Regions from separate parts of the Occallatibacter sp. FHG110214_02 genome, predicted to be linked through region 1. Evidence: riboswitches for the same ligand, from Rfam matches in the RefSeq annotation. Region 1 holds a riboswitch; each other region holds the start of a gene.

What was found. Region 1 has a riboswitch for cobalamin ahead of AC5S3R_RS17930 (CbtB domain-containing protein). Riboswitches for the same ligand answer to the same signal wherever they lie in the genome.
Region 2: it holds a riboswitch for cobalamin, as region 1 does, so the genes downstream of both, AC5S3R_RS14275 (ribonucleoside-diphosphate reductase subunit alpha) here and AC5S3R_RS17930 (CbtB domain-containing protein) in region 1, are expected to answer to the same signal.
Region 3: it holds a riboswitch for cobalamin, as region 1 does, so the genes downstream of both, cobU (bifunctional adenosylcobinamide kinase/adenosylcobinamide-phosphate guanylyltransferase) here and AC5S3R_RS17930 (CbtB domain-containing protein) in region 1, are expected to answer to the same signal.

What each region holds. Positions count from the first base shown of each region.
Region 1 covers NZ_JBZYWK010000025.1:65,006-72,879, forward strand. The annotation lists gene AC5S3R_RS17885 (hypothetical protein) at 91-1,236, opposite strand; gene AC5S3R_RS17890 (hypothetical protein) at 1,321-1,554, opposite strand; gene AC5S3R_RS17895 (hypothetical protein) at 2,139-2,513, opposite strand; partial or broken gene AC5S3R_RS17900 (transposase) at 2,570-3,029, opposite strand; gene AC5S3R_RS17905 (hypothetical protein) at 2,990-3,337, opposite strand; gene AC5S3R_RS17910 (FecCD family ABC transporter permease) at 3,334-4,413, opposite strand; gene AC5S3R_RS17915 (ABC transporter ATP-binding protein) at 4,338-5,096, opposite strand; gene AC5S3R_RS17920 (ABC transporter substrate-binding protein) at 5,102-6,010, opposite strand; gene AC5S3R_RS17925 (CbtA family protein) at 6,039-6,761, opposite strand; gene AC5S3R_RS17930 (CbtB domain-containing protein) at 6,771-6,992, opposite strand; adenosylcobalamin (AdoCbl) riboswitch at 6,995-7,143, opposite strand; partial or broken gene AC5S3R_RS17935 (histidine phosphatase family protein) at 7,383-7,790, shown strand.
Region 2 covers NZ_JBZYWK010000016.1:65,761-73,634, reverse strand. The annotation lists gene AC5S3R_RS14280 (ribonucleotide-diphosphate reductase subunit beta) at 1-399, opposite strand, end outside; gene AC5S3R_RS14275 (ribonucleoside-diphosphate reductase subunit alpha) at 425-3,292, opposite strand; cobalamin riboswitch at 3,394-3,586, opposite strand; gene AC5S3R_RS14270 (hypothetical protein) at 3,736-4,137, shown strand; gene AC5S3R_RS14265 (efflux RND transporter periplasmic adaptor subunit) at 4,205-5,452, shown strand; gene AC5S3R_RS14260 (efflux RND transporter permease subunit) at 5,452-7,874, shown strand, end outside.
Region 3 covers NZ_JBZYWK010000021.1:20,953-28,826, forward strand. The annotation lists gene AC5S3R_RS16280 (cob(I)yrinic acid a,c-diamide adenosyltransferase) at 1-227, opposite strand, end outside; gene AC5S3R_RS16285 (hypothetical protein) at 224-1,024, opposite strand; gene AC5S3R_RS16290 (histidine phosphatase family protein) at 1,027-1,587, opposite strand; gene cobS (adenosylcobinamide-GDP ribazoletransferase) at 1,587-2,363, opposite strand; gene cobT (nicotinate-nucleotide--dimethylbenzimidazole phosphoribosyltransferase) at 2,360-3,466, opposite strand; gene cobU (bifunctional adenosylcobinamide kinase/adenosylcobinamide-phosphate guanylyltransferase) at 3,463-3,999, opposite strand; cobalamin riboswitch at 4,156-4,332, opposite strand; cobalamin riboswitch at 4,432-4,626, shown strand; gene AC5S3R_RS16310 (TonB-dependent receptor) at 4,939-7,353, shown strand; gene AC5S3R_RS16315 (hypothetical protein) at 7,445-7,874, opposite strand, start outside.

The DNA.
Region 1 (7,874 bases):
GTCTGCCGCTACATCCTGGGGGAAAGGCCCAACTTTCCTCTCTTTCCCCCATCTTCCTAAGCTTCAAAATATTCGTATTTTTCCCGCCTCTTAGCAATGCGTGATGATTCCGTTGACGACGGCGAAGTTCGCTGTCGGAGGTCCTGAGCACGTGGCCCCAGCCTTGCCTTGTACGCTGTAACTGTTCGCATCTACGGTAGACGATACCTTGACTTTGCCATTGAATATTGCTGCATAGTTAGTTACGCCGATGGTGGGCGCACTCGCAACGACTCCCGCCGCCACTGTGATGATTCCTGCACCGTAATTATTCGACGGCCCTTGTGCCCATACCGAAGCAATCAGAGGCGCTGTCTTCCCAGACGGGATGTTAACCGTTCCTTTTGCGCTCAATCCAAAAAGGCCTGAGTTGTTGGAGTTAAAGCCGATGTTTGGGTCAATGAAAACTCCGCTTACATTGCCCGTCGTGCTACTGGTAAGAGAGAAAGCCTTTGACGGAGAGGAGCCCAAATTCAGTTGCCCAGTCTTGTCAAGAAAGATCACTGATAGATGTGAAGCCCCATCCGTGTCGTAGCTTCGCCATCCAGTAAGCATAGACGGAGCCGGTTTGCCTGAATTAGCACTGGACTCCGTGAAAATTGAGTATTCGGCTGCACCTGGGTCCGCATAAAATGCGGTAGCCCACCCGCCATGCCCGCCACCCGGAGGTATGACCCTAAACCCGTTGGGGCGAACGGCGGGGGTCACAAATAATTCTCCGTGAAGGAGGACACCGGAAGCAACAGAGGAAGCGTTATTGATGTTCACATCGAATTCTGCAGCCTGCATTCCAGCGGCTGGTGCAGATTTAGTATCCGACACGAGAAAGTTCGCTCCAAATAGATGTGTACGCGCAATCTTGCCCACCGCCTGGCCATAGACGCCTACGCATTCAGTCACCCCGCCACAATCGATCATTCCCGTCACGCCATTAACTTGGAACTGAGTCGCGGTAGAAGGCACCTTGATAGCTCCGACTAAGGCGTTCGTGAATGTGTTTCCCACAAACAGGGAACTGAACTCGGAATTGATGTCCATGTTATTCATATTCCACGTCCCAAAATTTACGGACTTGCCGTTGCGAAGAGCATCCGTTCCGCTGTTGGAATGAGTAGTCGGAGGTTCAGTATGATCCGGTGCCTGTGCGCCAGCTCCAATCGTAACTAGGGAAAGAAGTGTAATTGAAATCAAACGCATGAAGATGCTCCTATGTTAAGCAGGCACCTGACCGTGCAGGCCGGGGCCGCTGAGAATGAATTGAACGTTGGGGTTGGCCGGCAGCTACAGGCTGAGGTGCAGGAGCTGCGGGAGCTGCATATACGCAAAGAGCGCCTGAATGTTTTCAGCCGTTTTGATGTCGTCGGGGATATCCAAGCCCTTGGCTGCAATGCCCACGATAACGTCATGGCCAATGACCTCAAACTGTTGCACGAGACCAACGAGCGCCTGCTTGGTTGCGGGGAAGTCCTTGAACGAGTCAACGGCATACTCTTTAATGAACTTGGCGTGCGTCAAGGGCCAGCTAATAACCGCTAACCGCCCCGATTTGCTTCAGTATATCCAGAAATCGTACATTCCAGTAAATCCTGAACATCAAGCCGCTCATAAGTCGTTGATTCTGTTATGAGGCTTGGCCGGGATCTGTACGAAAAACTAAAAAGATTGACTTAAACCATTGATTCTACGTGAGAACCTGGAGATCTGGTTTCATCGGATCGGACGGTCGATCGCAGTCTAAGACATAGTCACCGAACCGATTGATGTGCCAAGTCCGGTATGGCGATAAGAAGGCAAGCCATTGGCGGCTGTCTCGTCCATCAATAAAATCGAGTTTTGGGGTAGACATGAGCGGCTTTTCGGGTAATGGCCGCCAGGGGAAGAGAGAAAGCTGAAAGCGTTCGAGAATGAGCAATTTGAGCCTCTTTCATCCGAGAGACTCTGCTTTTCGTTTGTACTTTACAGAATATACATTATCGGACATATCGGTTAGGTGGAGGGCTTAGTGGTCAGTTCCAAAGGAGATTTCCTTGGAGCTTGTTTGTGGTCAACTCTCCCTCTTCGCCTGGCGGCCGTTCCCCGAAGAACGGTCAATGCCAAACCTAAAACTGGAATCTGTAGATGGAAGAGATAAACGTCAGTGGCTTGTCTCCGCCATGGCGTGGTGCAGTTATCGCGCCGGCCATGAATGGCGGCGCTGGAATCAGAAGAAAGACCAGACTGTCAAGGATTACTCCGATGCAGTCCGCCTTCTCAATAAAGCCCTTCACCACTACGAACCCACAGCGGAAGAACAAAAGGCTGAGCGCCTGATCCGCATGCACCGCGGTCAACTGGAGGCCAAGCCAGACGCGGACCTGATGAAGCTTAAGCGGTTCGTTCTGGCCTCCATGGTCCACCAGCGCCGTCCAGAGTGCGACTTGAAATGGCTGAACAAGTACACGAGGACCAAGCTCGTGCGCATGCTCATGACTCATGATCAGCCAAAGCCGAGGCCAGCCGGCTGGGGCGGAATTTCTGAAATTGCATCCACTCGGCCATACTGCTTGGCAAGCTCGATAATCGCCTGCGTAAGTGCATCTTCGTCGTCGCGCCGCCGCAACTGGTAACGCTGCGTGCCACGCGGCTGGCTCAACAGCCGGCACGCGTGCGCTGGCTCAGGCCGCGCTTTCCGCATGCCTGAGCCACGGCAGAACAACGCCGTGCGGGGATCAGAAGTTTCCCGAAGCCACGTCCTTCAGAACGAGGTTCTCCAAGTTCAGGTTTGCCACGATACGCTTCAGCTTCGCGTTCTCCTGCTCAAGTTCCTTCAACCGGCGCGCCTGGTCCGTCTGCAACCCGCCGTATTCCTTCCGCCAACGGTAGTACGTCTGGTCCGTAATTCCAGCTTCCCGGCACGCCAATGGCGTCGTCCGGCCGCTCGAAACTGCCTCTTCTCTCTGCCGCAGCAGGCTCACGATCTGCTCTGGGCTGTGCTTCTTTGCCTTACCCACTCAAGGGCGCCCCTCATACCAGTTTTACTCGTAGATCGCTGGTAACTAAATTCGCCGGGCAGGCCAACCAGGCATGCCACATTGGCTAATGAGCAGGGGCCGAGGCATCCGCCTTTGGTGAGATGGACCTGATTGCGGATTTTGCGCTTGATCCATTCTTCCTTATAGATATCGACGGGGACTTCCGCATAGCCGCGTTCCGTGCGGCCGCAGCAACCGGTGAAGCAATAGGAGAGATGTCCTCGATGCTGCATGATATTCAGAGTGCGGCCATCTGCACGAATGACGCGCTGACGATGCGATGTCATATCTCCTCCGCGGGGGTTCTCTGGCGGATAACCCAAACCAGGTAGGGGCCTCCAATTAAGGCGAGCACAGCGCCTGCTGGTAGCTCTGCAGGAGGCATGACGATTCTTCCGATGGAGTCGCAGAGCGCGAGTAGCGTTCCGCCAAGGAGGAATGCACATGGCATTAGCAAGCGATGGTCCGAGCTGATGCGCGAGCGCACAAGATGCGGAACAATTAACCCGACAAAGCCGATGGGGCCGGTGAGAGCAATTGCCCCTGCTACGAGGATGGAACCAAGAATATAGCCTTGGACAAGAAGAGGACCTACATGCACGCCGCGTGAAGAGGCCCATCGCTCTCCGACGGCGAGCAGATTCCAACTGCGCGCCTGTGTGAGTATTACCGCTGAGACGGCCAGTACAACCACTGCCACCACCGCCAAAGAAATGTAACTGGTGGCATCGATGCTGCCTATCAGCCATCGCACAATGGAGAACGAGCGTGACAATCCTACAAAACTGCTGAGAATAATAATGAATGCAGCACAGATGCTGTTGATAGCGATTCCGGTGAGAAGCAGGCTAAAGGCGGATATCTGGCGCTGCCGGAAGGCTCCGCCAATGACAAAGGCGAGAACAGCGAAGGCACCGGCCAACGCTCCGATCCAGGTCATAGGGATTCCTAAGAAGGTCTCCCATCCGATGGCGATAACTGCAACTGCACCGAGAGATGCACCGGATGAGATGCCCAACGTGTAGGGATCAGCGAGTGCGTCCCGGAGCACTGCCTGAAAGAGCGAGCCGGCCAGTGACAACGCGCCCCCGGCAATTAAAGCAAGCAGCGTGCGCGACACGCGAAGTTGCAGCAGGATCTCGTAATCGGGGGCTTGATGCTGAACAACTCGCGCAAGGCTTATGGGGCCGGCTCCGACCCACGGCAGGAGTAGAGCAGCGGCAAGAAAGATAAGCACGGAGAGCGTTACGCAGTGCTGTGTTATGAACAAAAGCCGTTGACGTGCGCTCATCGATACCACACCCACGGCGCGCCAGATGGAGTTGTTCCCATGTCCAGTCGCGTTGAGAACAGGCTCAGCCACTCTTTATTGCTGTGCGCGTACTCTGTTGACATGTCGAAGGCGATCACGCCGTTTGCAAGTACCACGAGGCGCGTGCAGTAGGTGAGCGCGAGATTTAGATCATGCGTCGCGGCGATACAGAGTTTTCCAGTATGCGCTTCATCACGCAGCACGCTGAAGCAATGCAGTTGCTGCTCAATATCGAGAAAGGTTGATGGCTCATCCAGGAGCAGCGTGGCTGCATCCTGCGCGAGACATGCAGCGAGAAGAATGCGTTGACGCTCGCCTCCGCTCAGAGAACGAAAGGGACGATGACGCTGCGGCCAGCATGAGGTGCGTTCCATTGCAGTGCGGATACGTCGATGATCCTCTTCGGATTCAAACCAGCGGTCTGTGTGCGGATATCTTCCCATGCCAACTAACTGTTCGGCGGTAAAAGGAAGGTCCGCATGAATGGCCTGGGGGAGATGACTGACATTTTGCGCAATTTCACGCCGGCTCCATTGCTGCCGGCTGCGCCCACTGATTGTGACAGTACCTGTCTCCGGCCTGCGAAAGCCTGAGATGATGTCGAGCAATGTGCTTTTTCCAGAGCCGTTGATTCCAAGCAGTGCAAGGAACTCTCCTTTATCGGCACGAAAACCGACGGAATCAAGCACGGAGCGGTTTCCATAGGAAAAGCTAACGCTCTCGACTTCAAGCAAGGAACTCAATCGGAGCCTCCTATGCCATGAATGAAGTCATAGAGGCGCTTCGCGGCTAGAGGGGTGCGTGGGCCGGGTACAACAAGCAAGTTTGTTGTACCTGCGTAAACGTGCCCACTGCGCACTGCCACAAGGTCGTGGTATTGATTCCACAGGGCGATGGTGGAACTGCGTGAGACCTGGCGTGCCGCTTCCGTCTCCTGCGTTCCGCTTAGATCGATGATGACATCAGGATTTTCGCGCAGGATGGTTTCGAGAGCGATGCGCGGATAAGGCGGAAGGCCGGGTTTGGCCAGAACATTTTTGCCACCAGCTACTTCGATGATCTGGTTGACATAGTTATTGGCCCCGACAACGGTGAGGTTGTTGAGTGTTCCCTGCTGACGATCTACGATGACAACTACACGTGGGGATAGCTGTGCTTTCGCCCTGGCTTGAATCGCGTTCAGAGAGCTTTTCATTTGCGCGATCAGGCTGGCGGCGCGATCGGGCACTCCTGTGGCTTTCCCAATGAGCTGTGTGGTTGTGAATATATCTTCAAGCGTGAGATGCGGCACTTCGATATAGCCAATATGCAAGCCGATTAAGCGATCCGTCACCTGATTTGCTCCGCTCTCCAGTATCACGAGATCCGGCGTGAGGCGCGCGATGGCTTCTACATCAGGATGGATGTAGCTTCCGATCTTGGGGAGCTTTTGCACTTCGGGAGGGTAATTGCAGAAGCGGGAGACTCCTACAACATGATCTCCAATACCCAGCGCGAAAAGAGTCTCCGTAATGCTTGGCGTAGTCGATACGATGCGCTGCGGCTTTGTCTGCGCAGGGCCTGCCAAAGCACAGAGCAGTAGCAGCGCAGTGAAAAACAAAAAGCGTAAACGAACATGTGCGGAAATGAGGCTTGAAAGCCGACGCATCGTTTCTGTCCTTCGTAAAAATATGTAGTCAGGGATGAAGTTGCTGTGCAGTGAAAACCCTGTCTACAAGCCATCCAAAAATAAAACCGAGAGAACTCCATATCAATGCCTGCATTTCAAGAGCGGCAACACGGAACTTCCACATCAGGGTTGCGGGGAATCCTGCGGGAACCTCATCAAAATTGGGCAGGAAATGGAAAACCACTGCCATGGCAATCACGAAAACGAAAACGGCCAAAAGCAAAGAGCTCCATGCGCCCAAACGGCTGTGGAGACGAAGTTGAAGCTGCGCAGCAAGAACCGCAGCGGCAACCGAGAAAGCAAGCAGTAGAAAGAAAGAGGCCGTGCGTATGCCGATGGTTTCAGGATTCCCAACCGAAGGTGGATTGGCTGGATATTTGAGCACAGGAACCAATGCAATTGAAGCGAATCCCATACTTGCCAGAACCGCAGAGAGCATTCTTGGATTGGCAATCGGGATGCGACCATAAGCAAAAGCAAAGACCAGGCCGAAGATGCCGCCAATTGCAGTTCCGTATACAAGCGTACCGGTGAGGAGACCGAAGCTCCGTTGCACTTCCCTGCTGACGATCTCAGGCTCGGGAGCTTCGCCCCTGGCCTGATCCAGATTGGTCTCAAATGTAATGGCGCGCTCCACCTGTGGTTCGCCGATCCATCGGGCCAGTGCAAATACAAGCAGGCCTGCGACGATGCCGGCAAGCATCCCGCGCACAAGCAGGATACGAGTCATCTTTGCCTCTTAGTGACAGGGAAAGCCGAGAAGATGGCGGCCATCGTGCACGAATTCATGAATAGCGTGGCCCTGCAGGAGCGAGGTTGCTCCTTGCTCGGCGCCGACGAAATAGAGCGCGAGCAGCATCAGGAGGCCACCAAAGAGTGCCCATGGAAGAATTTCATGCACTGGAATGGCGGGAATGGAAACAGGTTGCGGAGCAAATGTGCCGGCTACAGGCTGAGCCATTTCAAGAACCTCCTGGGATCGTGCGTCCCACAGCAGAGTTCGTTTGAGGAATGAAAGGAGGTCTGGCTTCTGACTGTATTCTGTCAGTTACAGTGGCGCGACCGCGCCGGGTTCTCACCGGCTTCTCCACTTCATTTCAAAAGACTAATTTAACCCTATGTCTCCGTATCATGCGTGTCAAGAGCTAGAGTCACAAACGTCGCAAAGGAAATCATCCGTGTACCCAAACTAATCCTGATCGCTCATGCAGCCACGCAAGCACAAAGGCGAGCAGCCTTTCCGCTCGATGAGCCCATTGCTGAAGAAGAGATTGCCAGGATTACCAAAACCAATTGGGTGCTACCTCGCGCAGAATATATCTACTTCGCGCCAGAATAGCGCACACAGCAAACAGCACACTACTTGAGATTGCAGGCTGTTGTCGCTCCCGCACTGCGCGATTGCTACTATGGGAGATGGCAGGGCCGAAGCATGGAAGATGTGCAGACAACAGAGCCGGATGGAATCCTGGCATGGTTGACGGACGCGAGTGCCTCTCCTCATGGCGGCGAGTCCATTGAAGAACTAGTAGCCAGGGCTGGAAGCTGGATGAAAGAACAAGGTGATTTGGGTCACACCTCTACGGTTGCAATTACTCATCCAGCAGTAATTCGTGCCGCTATTGTTCACGCTCTGCATATCCCCGCACAGACATTCTGGCACTTCGACATTGCGCCGCTATCTCTTACAGATATTAGGTTTAGCCGCGGACAGTGGACCGTGCGATGTACCGGCTGCTCTTTGCACACAGCAGAGTAGGCAAGCGGGAGCGACGCAAGCAACGGACCTGTTCGTCTTGAATCACCACATACAGGTACTACAGCAATTTTTGGCTTGGTAGTG
Region 2 (7,874 bases), on a different contig from region 1:
GGTGAGATGGCGGTAGATGGCCAGCACGATGTTGTTGGCGACGAGCGATTCGGATGCAGCGAAGAAGCCGAGGTTGCGCTTGATGGCACGGCGCTCATCGTCGGTGAGACCGTTGGGGGTCTTCCATAGGGCGATGTCGGCCTGCATGGAGATTTCGGTCGGCATCCAGTGGTTGTTGCAGCCGGAGAGATATTTTTCCCACGCCCAGCGGTACTTGAGCGGGAGAAGCTGGTTTACGTCGGCGCGGCAGTTAATCATGGCCTTGTCATCGACGCGCACGCGGGCTGCGCCGCGGGCGATTTTGCCGAGGCCGGTCGAGCCCGACCCCTCCTCGATGGGTGGAGGGGTGAGCACGAGTTCGTTGGATTTCTTTTCGGTGGTGTCGGTCCAGTCGAGCATTGGTTCTCCTTGATATTCTTCTGCTCTACTGGCAGGCTTCGCAGGTGGGGTCGTCGATGAGGCAGGCTTTGCCGATGACCGGCGCGGGCGCTGCTGGCGTTGGCGCAAGTTGCACCGCGTTCAGCTTGCCGTCAGTTCCCTTGAGAGTGGATTTTTCTACGTGCGTGGCTGAGCGCGAACGCAGGTAGTAGGTGGTCTTGAGGCCGGAGTGCCAAGCTTCCTTGTACAGGGCATCGAGCTTTTTGCCGTTGGCCTGCGAGATGTAGAGGTTGAGCGACTGCGCCTGGTCTATCCACTTCTGGCGGCGGGCGGCGGCTTGAATCAGCCACGTTGCTTCGACTTCGAACGAGGTTGCGTAGAGCTGCTTCAGGTCTTCGGGAACGCGGTCGATGGCGCCGAGCGAGCCGTCGAAGTACTTGAGGTCGCTGACCATCACGTCATCCCAGAGGCCGCGCTGCTTGAGGTCGTGCACGAGCGAGGCATTGACCACGGTGAAGTCGCCGGACATGTTGGACTTCACAAAGAGGTTTTGATACGTAGGCTCGATGGATTGCGTGACGCCGCAGATGTTCGAGATGGTTGCGGTGGGCGCAATGGCCATGGTGTTGGAGTTGCGCATGCCGGTGGTCTTGACGCGCTCGCGCAGCGCGGACCAGTCGAGCGTGGAGGAGCGGTCGAGTTCGAGCGTGTGCTTGCGGGCGTTTTGCAGCAGCTCGATGGAGTCGATGGGCAGGATGCCCTTGCTCCAGAGCGAACCTTCAAAGGTGGCGTAACGCCCACGCTCGGCGGCGAGATCAACAGAGGCCGAGATGGCGAAGTAGCTGATCTGCTCCATGCTTTCGTCGGCGAACTTGACGGCGGCGGCGGAGGCGTTGGGGATGCGCAGGGCGTAGAGCGCGTCCTGGAAGCCCATGAGTCCGAGGCCGACGGGACGGTGGCGCAGGTTGGAGTGGCGCGCTTCGGGAATGGTGTAGTAGTTGATGTCTACTACGTTGTCGAGCATGCGCATGGCTGTTGTAACGGTCCGCTTGAGGCGTGCCGTGTCAATGCCCGTGGGCGTGACGTGGTTGGCCATGTTGATGGAGCCTAGATTGCAGACGGCGACTTCACGCGCGTTGGTGTTGAGCGTGATTTCCGTGCAGAGGTTGGACGAGTGGACTACGCCGGTGTGCTGCTGCGGCGAGCGCAGGTTGCACGGGTCCTTGAAGGTAATCCACGGGTGGCCTGTTTCAAAAATCATGGTGAGCATTTTGCGCCACAGGTCCACGGCGCGAACGGTGCGCGAAACCTTGATTTCGCCGCGCTGCGCTTTGGCTTCGTATTCGGTGTACTTTTCTGCGAAGGCCTTGCCGTAGAGGTCGTGCAGTTCGGGCGCTTCGTCAGGTGAGAAGAGCGTCCATGTGCTGTCTTCTTCGACGCGCTCCATGAAGAGGTCAGGCACCCAGTTGGCAGTGTTCATGTCGTGGGTGCGACGGCGGTCATCGCCGGTGTTTTTGCGCAGATCAAGGAACTCTTCGATATCGATGTGCCAGGTTTCGAGATAGCCGCAGACTGCGCCTTTGCGCTTGCCGCCTTGATTGACGGCAATGGCGGTATCATTCGCGACCTTGAGGAAGGGAACTACGCCTTGCGACTGGCCGTTGGTGCCCTTGATGTGCGAGCCGAGGCCGCGCACGTTGGACCAGTCGTTGCCGAGGCCGCCGGCGTATTTGGAGAGTAGCGCGTTGTCCTTGATGGCTTTGAAGATGCCGTCGAGGTCGTCGGAGACCGTGGTGAGGAAGCAGGACGAGAGCTGTGGGCGCAACGTGCCGGAGTTGAAGAGCGTCGGCGTGGAGCACATGAAGTCAAAGGACGAGAGCAGGTTGTAGAACTCGATGGCGCGCTCGTCGCGGTCGATTTCGCGCAGGGCAAGGCCCATGGATACGCGCATGAAGAAAGCTTGCGGAAGCTCGAAGCGGATGCCGCTGGTCTGCAGGAAGTAGCGGTCGTAGAGCGTCTGCAGGCCGAGGAACTGGAAGTTGCGGTCGCGCTCAGGCTTGAGGGCGTTGGCGAGGCGCTTCAGATCGAAGCTGGCCATTTCCTTGTCGAGGATTTGCAACTCGATGCCGCGACGAACGAATTCGGGGAAGTATTCGGCGTAGTCGACTTTGCGATGCTGCTGGTGCGTGTCCTTTGCCGCGAAGAGGAAGGTGAGCGCTTCGTCGTGCAGGATATTCAGGAGCAGGCGGGCGCTGACGTAGGCGTAGTTCGGTTCCTGCTCGACGAGCGTGCGCGCGGCCATGGTCTGCGCGAGGCCGAGTTCGTGGAGTTGGATTCCGTCATAAACATTGCGACGTACTTCCGCCATGACCGCGTCCGCGGAGACTCCGTCGAGGCCGGCGCAGGCGTCGGTGATGTCGCGGAAGAGTTGCCCTTCATCGAGCGGCTCTGTGCGGCCATCGGCGAAACGTACGTGCAGGCGCGGCTGCAGAACGGTGGTCTGCTCTTCGTGTTTGCGGCGCTCTTGCGCGCGCTCTTCGCGATAGAGAACGTAGGCACGGGCGATCTTGTGCTCGCCGCTGCGCATGAGCGCCAACTCTACCTGGTCCTGGATATCTTCAATATGGATGGGGCGGCCGGGCTGCGAGCGGCGGTTCAGCGTTTCGACAATCTGCGCGGTCAGTGTTTCCACGGCATCGCGGATGCGGCGTGAGGCGGCGGCGTCCGCGCCTTCCACGGCTACAAAAGCTTTCGTAATGGCTAAAGTGATTTTGTTGGAGTCGAACGGAGAGAAGCTACCGTTGCGGCGGATTACCTGGAGGCCGGTGGACTGCTGCGGAGCCTGGTCGAAGTTGTTGGAGACGGGTGGAGGAACGGCAGGACGGGATGGGAGGTCGTGCGTCAGGGCGGCCATGGGGGAATCTCCTTATGGCCTCGGACGGGTTTGCGGGGAGACAGAGATGGCTCTCGGAGTGTCCGAAAGCTTTTCTGCTACCTCGCCTCCCCTCGGAGGCGTGAGCGTATGTCTTCGTGGCAGGTCTTCGGACTTACAGGCGGCCTACTTGCTCCAGCTTCCCGGCCTGTTTAGGACTAGTGCTTTGGTTGGAGCGTTCGTTCCTGATTACCGCTGCGGGGCAGTTCCGGACTCGCACCGGGTTCCCTTTTCACCGGATTTTGTTAATCCGGCACCGCGAAGTGAAGATAACTATGGCATGTGGCCAGACGGAAGTCAACCCCATATCTTGGGGTGTCTGTGCAAAAAACTGGCAGGTCTGTGGATAGCTCGTCCGTTGTTCGGGATAGGGACAGGAGCGTGTAAAATTATCCCAAGCTGCACTGTATTGGGAGAATTTTGGGGTGGAGTTACCTGCCACAAATCGCCGCTGGACGGATTTGGCGCCTTGGTCGCGCCGAATTTTTCTATTGGCAATCCTGATGCTGGGGGTGGGGGTTTTTTCCTGGGGCACGGCATACAAGATGTCGCTCTACCGGGTTTCGCCCATCCACAATAAGGTTCCCGTTGCCAAGCTTCTGACGCAATCCAGCAAGGCGATTCAAGACAAGGTTGTGTCTGTCACAACGCCGCGTAGCTTGACGGCGTTGCCTTTGCTGCTGGACCTGGCGTTGCTGATGTTTGCGCTGGATTTGCGTAAGGGATGGTCTCAGGCCGTGCTGGCGCATAAGCCTTTGCGGCGTTTGTCACTCTATTTCCCTCCCGCATTGTTCCTGCGCCCTCCTCCTTTTCCTCTTCACGGATAAATTGCCTCCGGCAGATGCCGGTCGCGTTCTTTCTATCTTGCATTTCCGTTGAAAGAGGTTTCTGCCCATGCGCGGCAAACGCATTCTTGTCTACGCACTTTGCGTAGCTGTGGCGGTCATTGCGATCGCTCTTGTTTTTCATCCTTTTCAAACATCTAAACAGACTGCTACAGCGCAGCCATTGCGTGTCGTTTCTGTTGTGCAAGCGCGGCGCGGAGAGATTGCGCGTCAGCTTGTGCTGGCGGGAGTCTTCCAGGCATTTCAGGAAATTGATGTGCATGGAAAAGTCTCCGGCTATGTGCGGCATATCAACGTTGATATAGGCGACCGCGTGCGGCAGGGGCAGACGCTGGCTGTGTTGGAAGTGCCTGAGCTTGATGCACAGGTGGAAGGCGCTCAGGCTGGCGTAACACGCTCGCAGGAAGAGATTGCTCGCATGCAGCGCGAGGTGACTCGCGATGAGGCTTTGTATGCGGCGGCGCACGCGAACTATGAAAGGCTTAAGCAGGCGTCAGACCAGCAGCCGGGATTGATTGCGGCGCAGGAGTTGGATGATGCGCTGGCAAAGGACCGTTCGACGGCGGCGCAGGTGGATGCTGCGAAATCCGCAGTGGCGGCAGCGCAGGGGCAGCTTGGTGTGGCTCGCGCAGACAAGATGCGCGTGAGCAGCATGGCGCAGTATGCGACGATTACTGCGCCGTTCTCAGGTGTTGTGACAATGCGCTATGCCGATACCGGCGCGCTTGTGCCGGCGGGAACTTCAGAGAGCAATGCGCAGGCTGTTGTGCGGTTGGCGCAGAGTGACGTGCTTCGCTTGCGTATGCCTGTGCCGGAAGAAGATGTGCCGTTTGTGCATGAGGGATCGACCGTGCAGGTGCGCGTGCAGGCAACGGGGCAGCAGTTTTCCGGCAAGGTGGTGCGGTTTTCGCGGGATGTAAGCACGGCGACTCGCACGATGACGACGGAAGTGGATGTGCCGAATCCGTCGCTTGCGCTGTCTCCGGGCATGTATGCGGAAGTGACGTTCAACTTGCAGAGCAAAAACGATGCGCTGATTGTGCCTGCGGCGGCAGTGGTGCAGGGGGATTCGCCTTCCGTGCTTGTTGTGAATGCGGATGGCAAGGCAGAGCGACGCGCTGTCACGCTTGGGATTGCGAGCGCAAATCTGCAGGAGGTTCTTGCAGGTGTTGCAGCGGGTGAGCAGGTGATTGTAGGCGGGTTGGCTTCGACGCAGCCGGGTGACCGCGTGCATGCCAAGCCTGCATCGGCGGATTTGCTTGAGTATCACGATGCAAGCGCGAAGGAGGGCAAGTAATGTCTTTCTTTGCGATTCGTTATCCCTTCTTCATCCTCATGCTTTGCATGGTCGTGGTTGTTGTTGGTGTGGTTGCTGTGCTCGGCATGCCTGTCGATCTCTTCCCCAGAATCAACATTCCTGTTGTTGTGGTGGCTACGTTTTATTCGGGCATGCCTCCGCAGCAGATTGAGTCTGATATTACAGACAGCGATGAGCGATTCTTCACGCTGGGTAGCAATATCGACCATATTGAGTCACGTTCGCTACCGGGCGTCAGCCTTATCAAGGTTTATTTCCAGCCGGGTACTGATCCTACTGCTGCGGTTAGCAATATCTCTAATTTGGCGATGGCGAATTTGCGGCGCTTGCCTCCGGGCACGCTGCCGCCTGTGGTGCTGAGCTTTGATGCGGCGAACTTACCGGTCTGTCTTGTTACGTTGAAGGGCGCAGGGCTGAACGAAACACAGCTTAAGGATACGGCGCAGTTCACTGTGCGTAACCAGATTGCGAATGTACCGGGTGCATCTGTACCGCAGCCGTATGGCGGACGTTATCGGCAGATTATGGTCTATGTTGATCCGGTCAAGCTGCAGGCTGCACAGTTGAGCGTGATGGACGTGGTGCATGCGGTCAACGACTCCAACCTGATTCTTCCCGCAGGCGATGTGCGTATTGGTCCCAAGGATTACAACATCTATGCCAATAGCCAGGTGGCAACTGCAGATGAAGTAAACAGCATTCCGCTGCGCAGTGTGGGCAATGCTTCGATTCTGGTTGGCGATGTGGGGCATGCTGTTGATGGCGGGCAGTTGCAGACCAACATTGTGCGCGTGGATGGGCAGCGTTCGGTTTATATTCCTGTTCTTAAGCAGGGTGGTAATTCAAACACCATCACCATTGTTGATGGTATTCGCAGTGCGGTGACGCGGCTGCTTGATATGCCGCCGAATGCAAAGGCAGAAGTGGTATTCGACCAGTCTGTCTTTGTGAAGACGGCGGTAAAGAATGTCATTAGTGAGGGAGTCATTGGCCTGTTGCTTACGGGCGTGATGATTCTCCTTTTCCTCGGGAATATGCGAGCAACTGTTGCGGTGTTGCTCTCGATTCCCATTTCCTGCCTGGCAACGTTTCTTGTGCTGGATGCTTTTGGAAACTCGATTAACACGATGGTGCTTGGTGGATTAGCGCTGGCGCTTTCGCGGCTTATCGATAACTCGGTTGTTGTGCTGGAAAACATCTTCCGACATTTCGAGATGACGCCTGATAAGGTGAGGGCTTCGCAGGAAGGTGGGCGTGAGGTGCAGCTTGCCGTGCTTGCAGCCACTTGCAGCACTGCCATCGTCTTCTTTCCTGTAGTGCTGCTCACTGGCGTCAGTAAATACCTGTTCAGCTCGCTCGCGCTGGCTGTTGTGATTGCGCTGATGTGTTCTTACTTCGTCGCCATGACAGTGGTTCCGCTTTTCTGCTCGCGCTTCATCAAGCACTCCGGGCATAACGAGCATGGAGCCGCGCATCTTGCGGCGCAGTCGAATGATCCGGTGCCAGAGCATATGCGCGGCGGGCAGGGGCATCAGAGTGTTTTCGCTCTGGTGATCTATCGCTTCAACCAGGCATTTGCGTGGCTGCAGGAACACTATGACAACGCCATCACGTATTGCCTGGCCAGGCCGGGAAAGGTTGTAGCTGTCTTTGCCGTGTTCGTTGCGCTGAGCTTTGGGCTGTTTCCGTTTGTTGGTCAGGCGTATTTTCCGCGTACCGATGCAGGACAGTTCGTCATCAACATCAAGGCCCCATCCGGTACTCGCATTGAATTGACAGACCGCTACATTGCGCGCGTAGAGGATGAAGTGCGTTCGGTGGTTCCGGCGAAAGACCTGAATATGATTGTGTCCAACATCGGCGTAACGCCGGATTTGTCCGCAATCTATACAACGAACTCAGGCATGCACACGGCTTTTGTGCAGGTCAGCCTGCAGGAAGAGCACAGCGTAAGCAGCTATGAGTACATGCAGCGTGTGCGTGCGAAGCTTGCACAAGATTTACCAGACGTGCAGACTTACTTTCAGTCTGGTGGCCTAGTGGATTCGATTGTGAATCAGGGATTGCCTGCGCCGTTTGATGTGCAGGTAAGCAGCAATGATATGGATGGTGGCTATGCGATGGCACAGCAGCTTGGGCAAAAGCTGCGCGCTCTGCCTGGTGTGAGCGATGTTCTGATTCCGCAGGACGTGGATTATCCCGGACTGGCATTGAACATTGACCGCGAACGAGCCAGTTTGCAGGGACTCTCGCCGAAGACGGTCGTTGATAACGTCATCACCGCATTGACTTCCAACGGCATGGTCGCGCCGAGTTATTGGGTTGACCCCAAGACAGGGAACAACTACATGCTGACTGTGCAGTACCCGGAAACGCAGGTGAAAACAATGGAGGACTTCAA
Region 3 (7,874 bases), on a different contig from region 1:
TCCGGAGGTGTAGCCAGAGCGGAGCCGACACGAAAAAGTGTGCGTTGAATCTCTTCGGTCCATGCCGCTATCTCCTTGTTCTGGCAGATGCTCCTGGCAAAACCAAGATGGGCATTGAGCTCATCAACGGAACCGTAGGATTCGACACGCAGGTCGGCCTTGGATACGCGAATGCCACCGGCCAGACCAGTCTGCCCTCCATCACCGCGTTTGGTTGCAATGCTCATACGTTTTCTCCTTGAAGGGTATAGGTCTCCTCAATCCTGATACGAAGGCTTTTGATTAAAGGAGCCCGGTTGTACTCAATCACGAGCGCATCATCCAGAAAATCGGTAACTCGTGGCGGGGTGGAAGAAAAAAGAACCTGCTCTGAAAAGAACCATGGATGAACGGCTCCAAGTTCTTCTGCCGTTCTGGCCTGCACAATGACGGCAGGAAGACAGAAGATTTCAGCCTGCAGACATTGGAATGCTCGATGATAGCCATCCCGTAGAAACCAGCGGCTTTTGTACTCTGCGATCTCAAAGAACGGGCTGCCAGTATGGACTGCAATCGGATTTGCGCCGTTCCCTGTTACTCGGAAATGCAGGTTGGGATTGCTTGAACGCAATTCAACGGATGTATCCTTGTGAATCACTTCACAGACAACAGGCTTCGTCTCTCCGAAGCATAAGTCCATCCGCGCGTCCCAGTTATCGGTTGCGGCGCGCGTGGATCGTGAAATATCAGGACGCAAAATAAGCCTGCGCTGAAACGCGAGAAGCTTCCGAAGATCTACAACGCCGAGGAACCAGTCGAGGCCAGCCATTTCAGCTTGAAGATCATCCCTCTGCTTTTGAATTGCAAACAAACTGCTAAGCCTTTCAGCATCCTCTTCACAGAGAGCGTTTTCTACCTGATATGGCGAACGTGCAGCGACACGCGCATGCGCAGAGTGGAGTCTGCCAGTGTCTATGATTTTCGGACGGTACTCATTCTCATCCAAATCCCATCCGGCCAGTTCTCTCACCTGTGTCATTTCCATACTCACTGGCCACCTCCTTGCGTATATCGAAAGAATGAGCAGTACTCTTTTGTCTGTAGCCATGCCTGTTCTTCTTCAACGCCGCAAAGCGAACGCAATACAACACACATCACGCCGCGGTGCGTAACGATGGCTGCGCATCCTTGCCTAGGTGCAGAAAGAAGCTTTTTTACTTCTGCCCGCACCCTGGACTGGAACATTGCAAATAACTCACCGCCCGGAGCCGGTAATTCAGGAAAACCCTTTGCCCATCTGCGAGCATAATCGGCATCACGAAACTCGATCTCACTCCAGCTCAATCCTTCCCATTTTCCGAAGTTAATCTCGCGGAGTCCAGGAATCGTGATTGGCAAAGTTCCATGCACTTCGGCAATTGCATCCGCGGTTGTTTGTGCGCGGACCAGATCGCTTGTATAGACGGTGTCGATGGATATGCCTTCCAGCTTTCGCAATAGATCCTCTATCTGACGATGCCCTCGCTTATTGACAGGCGGGTCAGAGTGCCCGCAGAACCGACCTGCGAGGTCAGTTTCAGCATGGCGGATAAAGAGCAGCGACCTCATCAGATCCACACTCCGGAGAGCAATACTGCAATTTCGGTCAACTGTGTCGTCGCACCAAAGCAGTCTCCTGTAACGCCGCCGATTCGACGGTTGTAATAGAGTGCTGTGAGCAATGTGACGCCTGCGCTTACAAATACAGGCACGAACCCACGAAGGCGCAGTAATGCAAAAACAACGAGCGCTGTAAACAGGCTACCCAAAATGAGGCTACCGCGTGTCGCGAGGCGAGCAATACGCGCTCCTTGTCCGTCAATCTGATTGACGCTGCGTTCGCGCGCCGAAGGAAGATAGAAGCTAAGTGGGAGAATCGTCCAGCGGCTCAGAACCGGGGCCACAACGAGGTAGACTTCCGCCTGGGCTGCTGGTAGCGAGGCGATGAGGAGAACGCGAGCAAGCACGCTGAAGATGAGAGCCACTGCTCCATAGCTTCCAATGCGACTGTCGCGCATAATCGAGAGCACTTTTTCTCGCTCCCATCCGCCGCCGAAGCCATCTGCAGCGTCTGCAAGCCCATCTTCGTGCAGGCATCCTGTAATCACTACAAGGTAAATGACAATAAGCAATGCAGCTACCGTCAACGGGAGATGAGGCGCAAGCAGGAAATACAGAAGCGCACTACCCAGACCAATTAGTAATCCAACCGCAGGAAAGAACTTCACGGCGCGCGCTAGAGAATCCTTTTCATAGGGACCAGATGGCACTTGAAGACGTGTAAGGAACTGTACGGCGGTGAGACAGTCAAACCAAGCTCTCTGCATTTGGGTGGTTAGGCTCATGCTTCGGCTCCACTCACTCCTGCTGATGCAAAGGTTGCCATCTGGTTATAGATGGCGATTGCTGATTCGATGACAGGCATTGCAAGTGCGGCTCCTGAGCCTTCGCCAAGGCGCATTCCGAGAGTGAGCACGGGCGTAAGTTTCAGATGTTGAAGAAGCAGCTTGTGTCCCGGCTCCTCTGATTGGTGGCCAGCAATCAAATAGCCGCTCACATACGGCTCAATGCCAGCCGCGAGGGCCCCTGCGGCAGTAGAGATAAATCCATCGAGTACGACAACAAGGCGGTGCTTGGCGGCAGCAAGAACCATCCCTGTCATCGCGGCAATTTCAAGCCCACCAAGACACCGCAAAATCTCAACAGGAGAAAGACTGCTGGAGGGACTGCAATGTTTCGCAACGGCGGCTTCAACCACGCGCACCTTGTTCGCATATGCGGTGGGATCAACTCCAGTGCCCTTGCCGGTTGCCTCTATAGCTGCAACACCGATCAGCGCGCAAGTCACAGCGCTGGCAGCGGTCGTGTTGCCAATTCCCATTTCTCCAATTGCAAGGATGTTATGTCCAGCAGCAGCGGCGTCAGTTCCAAGCTGATAACCGACACGCAATGCTTTCCCAACTTCTTCTTCGCTCATCGCAGCTTCATGCAGCATATTCCGCGTGCCGCGCCGCACCTTGCGATCGAGAAGCCCCGCAATCGAGCCAAATTCCGCATCCACACCTACATCGACGACGTGCAATGCTGCGTGGTGCAATCGCGCTAACACGTTGATTGCGGCGCCCTCCGCTAGAAAGTTCAGAACCATCTGCCGGGTCACTTCACGTGGATATGCGCTAACGCCTTCTTCTGTGATCCCATGATCTGCAGCAAAAACATAGGCTGCTTTGCTTACCGGTTCCGTGATTCTTTCGCCTCGAATCGCTACAATTTGGGCCGCAATGTCTTCAAGCCTGCTCAGGCTCCCGAGTGGCTTCGTCAAGCTGTCGAGATGCAGGCGTGCCCTTGCGCGCCATTCTTCGCTCGGCGGACTAATCGCTCTAATCAACTCGTCAATGCCAGGTTGGCTCATCTCAGGCTTCGCGGCTGGATTTATGGAAACGGTCACATGCCCTCCTTTTCGCTGAGAGAGCCCTTGAGCACAAGTGGAAGCCCTGCCACCATTAAAACGACATGGTCAGCTACTGCGGCAATACGCTGATTGATCTCGCCGAGCAGGTCCCTGTATCGTCTCCCCATCTCGAAAGCTGGAACAACTCCGCTCCCGACCTCGTTGGAAACCAGCACGATGGTGAATCGATTTGATGTGAGGGACGTACACAGCGCATCTATGCTTTTGTTGATCGCTGCTGCATCGCTTTCATAGACTTCAAGAAGCTTCCCTGCAAACAGCGTCAGGCAATCTACAACCAATAAGTCACAGTCCCTTACCGATTCAATTACCTCCACCAAGTTCAGGGGTTCTTCGATGGTTGTCCAATGCTCAGGCCGTTCAGAACGATGCCGTTTGATTTTGCGCTGCATCTCCTCGTCCTGACGATGCTCCGCTGTCGCGAGGAAAGTGACCTTTTCCGCTCTCGACGCGAGTTGTAGGGCATAGCGGCTCTTGCCGCTGCGGACACCACCTAATACGAGAGTCACATCTCGGGCAGAAGCTGAACACATGCACCGTTCTCCGCGTCACTTACGCAACGCTAAATAGACAGGCGGGAAGAAATACTAAGGCCGCTGCGTGCGTCAGCTTTAGAAGCCGGACACCACAAATACACTCTTCGACTCTCCCATCGAAGTCGAACAAGCCCAGATTGGCATCTGGCCGGTCTCCTGACTTTCGCTTCGACAAGATCGAGCAGCCTTCCCGGAGGTTTGATCTCCAGTGGCTTCCAAAAGGAGTGCCGGTCTCTCAGCGTCACAGTTACGGGGTAGTGGCGGAATCGCACCGCCTTCCCGAACACCAGATGAATTGAAAGATAAATTCTTGGAACTCGACAGGTCAATGGATGTTTGAGTCGATGCATTCCGCTTTCGAGATCAATTGTGACTTAGCAGCATTTCATCGCGCAGGTGCATGTTAGGATAAATTTACTTCGAGGTATCTGCTGAAATTGAAAGCAGATCACAGAGGGAAGCGGGTGTAAATCCCGCACGGTCCCGCCACTGTAAGCAGTGAATCCTTCGCAATCTATGCCACTGTTCCGAAAGGAATGGGAAGGCTGCGACGGGTGATGACCTGCAAGTCAGGATACCTGCCTCGTAGTTAAGATGCGCCCCGTTTCGGTGAAAGCGGAGGGCAGGATGAGGACGTTCTTCGGTTCGGCTTTTCCTCTCTTCTCTACCCTTCTTTTATTCCATCGTTGCGGTCGCTCTAGCTCAATTATTTTGAGGCGCGGACTCCTCGACGGATGTTTACCTTTCTTGATTGGCGGCGCACGCAGCGGCAGAAGCAGGGCTGCGGGATCTCTATGCCACGGCTCCCAATGCGTAGCCACAGCTGCCACCATGTTCTCGTAATAGTCGCTGGAATCCTCGTACAAATTAAGCCATTTAACGGCAACATCCCGTATCCAGGGAGGAGTCAGCATGAAATTGCGGTTCATTTTGAGGATTGCCAGTGTTTTCTTTCTAGCTTGTGCAGTTGCTTGGGCGCAGGGGAATACAAGCTTCAGTGGGGTTGTGAGAGACCCCGCCGGAGTAGCCGTCGCTGGCGCAACGGTAACCCTGGTCTCGCAGGACAACACGACGAGCGTTCGAGTCGTCAGCGACCAATCCGGCCACTATCACTTCGAGCATCTTTCCCCAGCGCTCTATCTGCTTTCTGCTACGGCAAAAGGCTTGGTATCTTCGGCAGTTGTCACGGTTGATGTGACAGGACGCGATACTCCACCTGAGCTTGATTTACAGTTAGCTCTCGCCGCAGTTACAAACACGGTAATGGTCACTGCTTCCGGCACGGCGCAGACAACGGACGAAACGGCAAAATCCGTCTCTATCGTTGGCCCTGAGACAATCCAGGCGCTGGATACGAATACGATCTCCGATGCACTGAGCTATATTCCCGGTTTGCGCGTTGAACAGCAAGGGGGACCGGGAGGCCTGGTTTCCATCAAGACGCGCGGCCTGCGCAACCAGGACACGGCGATTCTTATCGACGGATTCCGCTTCCGCGATGTAACCGGCACACAGGGCGACGCCTCTTCCCTGTTGCAGGACATGCTCGTCACCAATGTTGACCACATCGAAGTTTTGCGTGGCACCGGATCGTCCATTTACGGCACGGATGCAACTGGTGGCGTCATCAATATCATTACGGGCATGGGTGGCGGCAGGCCTCGCGCTTCCCTGCTGCTTGAAGGCGGTTCTCTAGGCACCTTCCGCGGGCAGGCTGCGGGCTCTGGCTCGGCATTTCACAGCAAGCTCGGCTACAGCCTCGGTGCTTCTCATCTCAATGTGACACGCGGTCTGGATGGCAACTTGCCCGACCGTACGACGAATGCACAAGGAATGTTCGATTACGCAATTTCGGACAAAACGCGCATCTTTGGCCGAATGCTCTTTACAGACTCGTTCAGCTTCACTACGCAAAGCCCATCTGCGATTGCCTCTGGAGATGGCGCCCTCGAAGCTGTTCCGCTCACTGGCGAGGCGTTCAAGCAATATGAAAACGGCGTGCCTCTCGACCAGATCAATACCGGCAATGCCACTTATATTCCCGACTATGACGATCCCGACTACCATCGCACGGCGCGTACCTATGCTGGCGCGTTGATTTTTACTACACATCCCACCAACTCGCTGTCATTGACCGCTGACTATCAGGGGCTGGCGACGGGACGTAACTTCATCAATGGTCCTTTGGGGGCGGGCTATCAGCCTTATGGTGGCACTGAGTTCCTGAACTATGACGGCTTAACCAATACAGTCAGCGGGCGTTTTGACTGGCAACTTGGAAAATACCAGTCTATCGACGCTGGCTACGAGTTCGAGAACGAGCACTCCTACAATGGCGACACGGAGCCTGATCCTACAGCAAGCTTTGCAACGACTGTTACGGAAAGAAACCAGGCTTTCTTTATCCAAGACCAAGTGCATCTGCTGGATGGACGTTTGCAACTGGCCGGTTCCTATCGCTTTCAGGCCTTCAATCTGGATACGCCTACGTTTTTGCCGGCTACCGGCAATCCGTACAGCGGAATCCCGGTAAGCTCTCCACCGAACGCGAATACGGGAGATGTCTCGGCTGCCTACATCTTTCGGGAATCTGGCACAAAGCTGCGCGCTCATGCTGGCACAGGCTATCGCGCGCCCTCACTTTACGAGCGTTTCGGTGCCGGTTTCTATGTCGGTTACACAGCCTACGGCGATCCCAACCTGAAACCAGAGCGGACCAAGGCCATTGATGGAGGTATCGACCAGACCTTTTGGAATCGCCGCGCCGAAGCTTCCGCGACCTACTTTTACACCCGCCTCAATGAAGTCATCCTCTTTGATAATTTCCTTGATCCAACCACAGACCCTCTAGGCCGCTATTACGGCTACGCAAACACTAAGGGCGGCATTGCGCGTGGCGTTGAGGCCAGTTTTGCAATCAGCCCAGTCCGCAAACTCAATGTTCGCACGGCTTATACATTTACGAATGCCCGCGAAACCGACCCGCAGAGTCCCGGTATCTATCAGACTTTTATCATTCCCGATCACCAGTTCTCCCTGCTGGCGACTGGCAACCTGACGCCCAACCTGTCGGTAGTCTTCGGCACCGTGCTTTCAAGCAATTACCTGGCTCCGGCTTACAACTCGTTGACCTTTGCAAGCCAGGTTTTTCGCTTCGATGGCTTCCGCAGGGGCCAGTTTGGTGCGAGTTACCGGAAGCCGCTTGGCGAATCTCATGCCATGCGGTTCTTCGCTAATGTGAACAATGCTTTCAACCAGTCGTACTACGAAAGCGGCTACCGTACGCCCGACGCAACTGCGATGAGCGGCATGCAGTTTGAGTTCTGACACAGGTCCGCACTTGCGGATTTTCCCCTTGCTGCGGTGACTTCCGTTGCAAGGGGGAATCTCTTTACATAACTATTTCAACACTAAGGGATTAATGCGTGCGGTAGGCGAGGATGTTGGACTGCGAGGCGCTGCCAGCTATGTTGCTGGCGTCAAGCAGGAGCTCGAAGGATGGCAGTGTGCCGTTGGGGCGGCGAATGCTGCGCAGGAATGGCGCGAGGCGGGTGTCATCATTCACGAAATCCCAGGCGCACTCGGTGCCGGCCATGGTGGAGCCTTCCATCAGAAGAACATGCCCATTGCCTGACAGGTTGGGCAGCCAGGCAACAACTGAGTAGACGCGGTGTTGTGGGTCCGTGCTAATGCTGTCCCATTGTTTGGGCTCGTTGGCACGTGGCGCACGGTTGAGGACAGACATCTTGTGCCGGGCGCGATCGTAATAGAAGGTAAAGTTCATGCCGCGCTCTACGAGGGTGATCCAGGGATCTGCCTCAGCGGCTCCGACAAGGACAAGAGTTCCC